2 regions of the Streptomyces sp. NPDC111507 genome follow, and region 2 is predicted to be linked to the other one. Evidence: riboswitches for the same ligand, from Rfam matches in the RefSeq annotation. Region 2 holds a riboswitch; the other holds the start of a gene.
The links. Region 2 has a riboswitch for thiamine pyrophosphate ahead of thiO (glycine oxidase ThiO). Riboswitches for the same ligand answer to the same signal wherever they lie in the genome.
Positions count from the first base shown of each region.

Region 1: linked by a shared signal. The riboswitch ahead of ACZ7M2_RS45785 (purine-cytosine permease family protein) and the one ahead of thiO (glycine oxidase ThiO) in region 2 are both predicted to bind thiamine pyrophosphate.

Region 1 is NZ_JBVKBU010000021.1:14,580-17,950, forward strand. It holds gene ACZ7M2_RS45785 (purine-cytosine permease family protein) at 38-1,441, opposite strand; TPP riboswitch at 1,431-1,525, opposite strand; gene ACZ7M2_RS45790 (maleylacetate reductase) at 1,599-2,690, opposite strand; gene ACZ7M2_RS45795 (intradiol ring-cleavage dioxygenase) at 2,696-3,371, opposite strand, start outside.
Region 2 is NZ_JBVKBU010000001.1:446,818-450,188, reverse strand. It holds gene thiS (sulfur carrier protein ThiS) at 1-147, opposite strand, end outside; gene thiO (glycine oxidase ThiO) at 144-1,349, opposite strand; TPP riboswitch at 1,347-1,458, opposite strand; gene ACZ7M2_RS02020 (avidin-fold protein) at 1,510-1,860, shown strand; gene ACZ7M2_RS02015 (NAD(P)/FAD-dependent oxidoreductase) at 1,893-3,131, shown strand; gene ACZ7M2_RS02010 (Rv2175c family DNA-binding protein) at 3,213-3,371, shown strand, end outside.

The DNA of each region.
Region 1 (3,371 bases), on a different contig from region 2:
GTGTCACTCCGTACGAAGGGGGTGAGAGGGGGCGGGGTCAGCGGCGCAGGCGCAGCGGGGCGTAGACCAGCAGGGCCGCGAGGAACGCCACGCCGTAGGCGGTGTCGGCGCCGTGCAGGGCATGCGCGACCGGGCCGACGTACAGGCTGGTGCTCATGAAGGGCACCGCGGCGGCGAAGGCGGCGGCGAACGCCACGAGCGCGGGCCACCACGGGCGCGGGCGGGCGCTCTCGACGGCCAGGTCGACGGGTGCGCCGCCGCGGGCCCTGGCCCGGGCGAGCCAGTCGACGACGACGATCGCGACGAACCCGGGAATCCAGTAGCCGACGAACAGCAGGACGTTCTGGAAGCGGGCCGTGGTGTCGGCGGCGTGCATCCACAGCACGAGCGGGAAGCCGAGGACGGCGGCCAGCGCGGCGGCGGCCGGGCGCGGCAGCCGTACACCCATGGTCTGCAGGGCGAGCGAGCCGCTGTAGTCGTTCATGGCGTTGCTGCTCAGCGCGGCGAGCCCCACGGCCAGCAGGCCGAACGCGCCGAGGGCGCCGCCGCCGAGCAGGGTGTCGACGCCGCGGGCGGTCTGGTCGGTGAAGACGGCCGCGCCCCACAGTCCGAGGGCCTGGACGGCCACGAAGGACACGGCGATGCCGGCCAAGGTGTACCAGAACATGCGCGGGCGGGACGCCGTACGCGGCAGATAGCGGCTGAAGTCGCTCGCGTACGGGGCCCATGACAGCGCGAGGCTGAGCGCGATCGTGCAGGTCAGGACGAAGGCCCCGGCCCGGTCGGCGCCGTGCGCGGTGGCGGCGGGGGTGGTGTGGGCGCCGCTCAGGAGCTTGACGGTCAGGGCCACGAACGCGGCGGCGAGAGCGAAGGTCATCACGGTCTGGAGCCGGTGGATCACCTCGTAGCCGAGGACGCCGAGCGCCCCCTGCGCCGCCATCATGACGAGCACGCCCAGCCAGAACGGCCAGCCGCACAGCTGGGCCAGCGCATCCCCTCCGAAGAGGCCGATCAGCGCGTCCCAGGCGATGGACGAGAGCCACTGCAGGGCGCCGGGGACGACCACCGCCCGGCCGAACGCGAGGCGCGCGAGCGGCAGCTGTCCGGCGCCGGTCCGGCTCCCCCAGGTGCCGAGGTAGGCGGTCGGTACCGCCCCCAGGAGGGTGCCCAGCACGACGGCGGCGAGCGCGGTGGAGAAGTCCAGGCCGAGCGCGATGCCGACGGTGCCGGTGAACACGCCGGTCATGGTCAGGTTGGGGGCGAACCACACGGTGAACAGGCGGCCGGGGCCGCCGTAGCGGTGGTCCTCCGGGACCGGGGCGATTCCGCGCGCCTCGACGTGCAGATCCCCCGGGGCGGTGGGCATCCGCCCGTCGAATACGCCCTGCGGGCCTCCGACGGCCACCTCACCGCGAGCGTTACGGGCATACGGCAACGACATGAGACATCCCTCCGCCAGTCCTAACTGGTTCAGGTTCGACGGGTGTGATCTCAGCCCTCGTGCGGGGCACCCCGTGTCCGGTTCGGCGGTCAGGATAGCCCGGCGGGCGCGGTCTGCCCCAGCGGGAGGGGTCCGCGCGGGCCGTACGCCCCCGCGGCTACGCGTCGACGCGCGGCTCCTTGCCCTGGTACGCCGCGGTCAGCAGCGCCAGTACACCGTCCACGGTGACCCCGCGCGGGTTCGGGTACGGCTGTCCGCCTGCCTGCTCGGCGGCCACCGCCAGGTCGGTCTCCTTGAGGCCGAGTTCGGCGAGGCCCCGGGGCGCGCCGAGGCTTCCGGCCAGGGCCCACAGGGCGTGGGGGACGTCGTCGGCGCCGCCCAGGGCGCGCGAGAGCGCCGCGACAGCCTGGGGTGCGGCGGGCGCGTTGTAGGCGAGGGCGTACGGGAGGACGACCGTGTGCGTCTCGGCGTGCGGCAGGCCGAAGGTCCCGCCGAGGACGTGGCACAGCTTGTGGTGCAGGCCCATGGTGGTGGCGCCGAGACAGGCGCCGCAGAGCCAGGCGCCGTACAGGGCCCGGCCGCGCGCGTCGAGGTCACCGGGGTCGGCGGCCACCAGCGGCAGGGCCCGCGTCATCGCCCGTACGCCCTCCTCGGCCATGAGCGAGACGAGGGGCGAGGCGTCGGGCGCGTAGAGGGCCTCGACGGCGTGGGCGAGCGCGTTGACGCCGCTGGTGACGGTGAGGGGGACGGGGAGCGAGAGGGTGAGTTCGGGGTCGTAGACGACGCTGCGGGGCTGGACGGCGAAGTCGCGTCCGGTGCGCTTGGCGCCGTGCTCGGTGAGTCCCCAGACCGGGGTCATCTCGGAGCCGGAGTAGGTGGAGGGCACGGCGATCAGGGGCAGACCGGTGCGCAGCGCGATCGCCTTGCCCAGGCCGATCGCCGAGCCGCCGCCGACCGCGACACACCCGTCGGCGCCGGCCGCGCGCGCCGCCTCGACGGCCCGGTCGGCGACCTCGACGGGTACGTGCATCCGGGCCTCGGCGTGCAGCCCCGCGCAGGCCTCGCCCAGGGCGTCCGCGACCGCGCGTGCCATGCCCTCGCCCCTGCTGCCGCAGACCACCAGCACCCTGCGCAGCCCGAGCCTGGCGGCCTCGTCGGGGGTCGCGGAGACCGCGGCGCCGGGCCGGAAGACGATCCGCGCGGGCCGGGTCTCGTAGGAGAAGTCGAGCGGGGTGTTCCTGTCGGCCATGGTGCTCATTCCGGTTCCAGTACGAGGTCGAAGCGGGCGTGGCGGAAGGGGTTCGGGACGCCGAACTCCCGCGCCAGGGACGGGTCGTCGGTCTCTGTGAAGTCCTGGACCAGGCTCTTCTTGACGGCGAACACCGCGTCGGAGTCCAGGTAGTCGCTGCCCTCGACGAAGATGTGTGTGGTGACCGGGGCGTGGCCCTCGGCCGAGGCGATGAAGTGGATGTGGGCCGGGCGGTAGGGGTGCCGGGCCGTGGCGCGCAGCAGTTCGCCGACCGGGCCGTCGGTGGGGATCGGGTACGGGCTCGGTACGCAGGTGCGGAACCAGAAGCGGCCTTCGGCGTCGGCGGTGAACAGTCCCCGCCCGTTGCCGGCCGGCTGGACGTCCGGCTGCTGTACGTCGTAGTAGCCCTCGGAGTCGGCCTGCCACACGTCGAGCACCGCGCCCGGCAGCGGGGTGCCGCCCTTGCCCAGTACCCGGCCGCTGACCACGCACGGCTCGCCCCTGCCCACCAGGTCGATGTTCGCGCCGAGTGCGCGGATCGGCGATCTGGTCAGGTGGAACGGGCCGAGGACCGTCGACTCGGTGGCACTCGGGCCGCGGTGGCCGCCCAGCGTCTCCACGAGCATGGACACGCCGAGCACGTCCGACAGCAGGATGAACTCCTGGCGGGTGTCGGTGCAC
Region 2 (3,371 bases):
CGTGGACGACCACTGCGTGCGCGGGACGACGGTTTCGTTGAGCGCGGCGGCGACGCCGGACGGCGCGACGGTGAGGGTGGCGACGAGCGCGTCGAGGGCCGTGTCGGCGGCGACGAGCCGTCGCTCTCCGTTGACGAAGATGTTCATACGGTCTGCTCCGTGAGTGCGGTGCTGAAGCGCCCGGGGGTGAAGGGGCGGGCCTCTTCCGGGAGCTCGCCGGTGGTCAGGGCGTGCGCCATGACGTCCCCGGTGACGGGCGTGAGCAGCACGCCGTTGCGGTAGTGCCCGGTGGCCAGCAGCAGCCCGTCGAGCGCAGTCGGGCCGAGCAGCGGCGCGTTGTCGGGCGACCCGGGCCGCAGGCCCGCGCGCGTCTCGGTGAGCGGCAGTTCGGTGATCCCGGGCACCAGCTCGTGGGCGTCGCGCAGCAGCTCGTAGACCCCGCCCGCGGTCACCGTCGTGTCCCAGCCCAGCTCCTCGCTGGTGGCGCCCACGACGAGCTCACCGTTCTCCCGCGGCACCAGGTAGACCTGGCTGCCGCGGACCACGGCCCGCACGGTCCGGCTCAGGAACGGCGCGCACCGCTTCGGCACGGTCAGCCGCAGCACCTGACCCTTCACGGGCCGTACGGGCGGCAGTACGTCGGCAGGCACGCCCGGGAGCTTTCCGCTGAGGCTTCCGGCGGCGAGCACCACCTGTCCCGCCGCCAGCCGTTCACCGCCCGTCGTGACGACCCCGGCGGCCCGGTCCCGTACGACGGTCAAGCGCTCCGCCCACGTCCGGTGGAACTCCACTCCGGCCCGCTCACACGCCGTGACCAGGGCCTTCGCGAGTCGGCGCGGGTCGATCTGGTGGTCGCCGTCGACCCGCAGCCCGCCGCGCACGCCCGGCGCGAGCATGGGCTCCAGACGGCGGCACTCCCGGCCACTGAGCCACTCCGATTCGAGCCCCGAGCGGTGTTGCAAGGCGTGCAGTTCGCGCAGATGAGCCCGGTCGTCGGCGTCCAGCGCGACGGCCAGCGTGCCGCACCGGCGGTAGCCGAGGTCCTGGCCGCTCGCCTCGGTGAGTTCGGCGGCGAAGTCGGGATAGCGGCGCGCGGAGGCGAGGTTCAGGCCCAGCAGGGTCTGCTCGCCGTAGTGCAGCTCGGTGACGGCGGCGAGCATTCCGGCGGCCACCCGTGCCGCCCCGCCGCCCGGCTCGGGGTCCACGACCGCGACGGTGAACCCGCGCTGCGCGGCCCGCCAGGCGGTCACCAGACCGATGATCCCGCCCCCGATGACGAGGACGTCTGACGCACGTGCGTCCGATGACGGCGCATCCGAGGAACGTGCAGGTGTACGCGTAGGCGACATGGGCGTCCAGCCCCTCCCTTCGCCGGCATGACCCGGATCAGGTTCGTACGGTCGGAGGCCGCCAGCCTCCCTCTCAGCCCGGTGCGTCCGGGCTCCCGCGAGTGCTTTACGTTGGCCACCCTAGCCGCTGCCGTATGTCTCAGTAAGGGAGCCTCCGCCCATGGCCCGTACGCTCGACGGCCTGGTCCTCGCCCCGGTCGCCGACCAGGCCCCCGGGCAGGTCGGCACGCGCACCCGGTTCACGTACCACGAGAAGGACGGCGAGATCTGGGCCGAGTACGCGGGCGGGGACGTCGTACGCGGTCACCTCGTGGGGACGCGGGAGGGCGACCGCCTCGACTTCCGGTACGTGCAGCTGAAGCACGACGGCAGCACCTCGTCGGGCCACTGCGTGTCCGTGGTCGTGGAGCTGCCCGACGGACGGTTGCGCCTGGAGGAGACCTGGGAGTGGGAGTCCCAGGACGGGAGCGGCACGAGCGTTGTGGAACAGGTCACTGCGCACGTCCCCTGACTGACAGATTGTCAGTTGTCTATGGTGATCAGGTGAGCGAGCAGACGCGGGCACAGGTGCGGGCGCAGGGGCGTACGGCACGGCGGGTCGTCATCGTGGGCGCGGGCATGGCCGGCGTACAGACGGCGGTCGCCCTGCGGGAACAGGGATTCACCGGGAACGTGACGCTGATCGGCGCCGAGCCGCACCAGCCGTACGACCGGCCACCCCTGTCCAAGGCGGTGCTGCTCGGCAAGGCCGAGGGCTCCGCCTTCGACATCGACTTCGAGGCGCTGGACATCGAACTGCGGCTCGGCTGCGAGGCGCTGGGCCTGCGCCCCGCGGACCACGAGCTGGACACCGAGGCAGGACCGGTGCCCTACGACGTCCTGGTCCTCGCGACCGGCGCGGAACCGATCCAGCTGCCGGGCGCGGAGGGCGTTCCCGGCGTCCATCTGCTGCGGACCCTGGACGACGCCGAGCGGCTGCGCCCCGTGCTCGCCCAGCAGCACGACATCGTGGTCGTCGGGGCGGGCTGGATCGGTGCGGAGTTCGCGACGGCGGCACGTGAGGCCGGGTGCGCGGTCACGGTCGTCGAGGCCGCCGACCGGCCGCTGGCCGGCGCGCTGCCCGCGGAGGTGGCCGCGCCGATGACCGCCTGGTACGCGGACAGCGGCGCGTCGCTGCGCACCCACGCGCGCGTGGAGCGCGTCGAGCCCGGCGCGGTGATCCTCGACGACGGCACGAGGGTGCCGGCGGGCGCCGTGGTCGTCGGCATCGGCGCGCGCCCCGCCACCGCCTGGCTGGCCGGCTCCGGCATCGAGCTCGGCGCCCACCGTGAAGTGGTCGCCGACAACCACCTGCGTACCTCCGTGCCGGACGTCTACGCGGTCGGCGACTGCGCCTCCTTCCCGTCGGGCCGCTACGAGCAGCGCCTCCTCGTCCACCACTGGGACAACGCCCTCCAGGCGCCGCGCACGGTCGCGGCGAACATCATCGGCGAGGCCCCGGCGGCCTACGACCCGGTCCCGTACTTCTGGTCCGAGCAGTTCGGCCGCTTCGTCCAGTACGTCGGCCATCACACCCCCGCCGATACGACCATCTGGCGGGGCGACCCGTCCGGCGCGGCCTGGACGGTGTGCTGGCTCCGCGAGAGCCGCCTCGTCGCCCTGCTGGCCGTGGGGCGTCCCCGTGACCTGGCCCAGGCCCGCCGCCTCATCGAGGCGGGCATGCCCATGAACCCGGACGTCCTGGCCGACCCTTCCCGCCCTCTGAAGGACGCCACGGCATGACCGCCCGGTTTGCGTCGCCCGGACGGCGGTCCGGGGGGCGCTCGGGTACCGAGTGTCAGTCCGGGATGGCAGGCTTGTCCCGTGACCGAGATTGACGCAAAGATCGATGCTCTCGTCCCCGCCTGGCTCACCCTCCCCGACATCGCCGAACAGCTCGGCGTCGAGGTGACCCGCGTCCGGCAGTTGGTCAAGGAGGGCCAGCTGATCGCCGTACGCCGTGGTGAGAACCGCGCGCTGCAC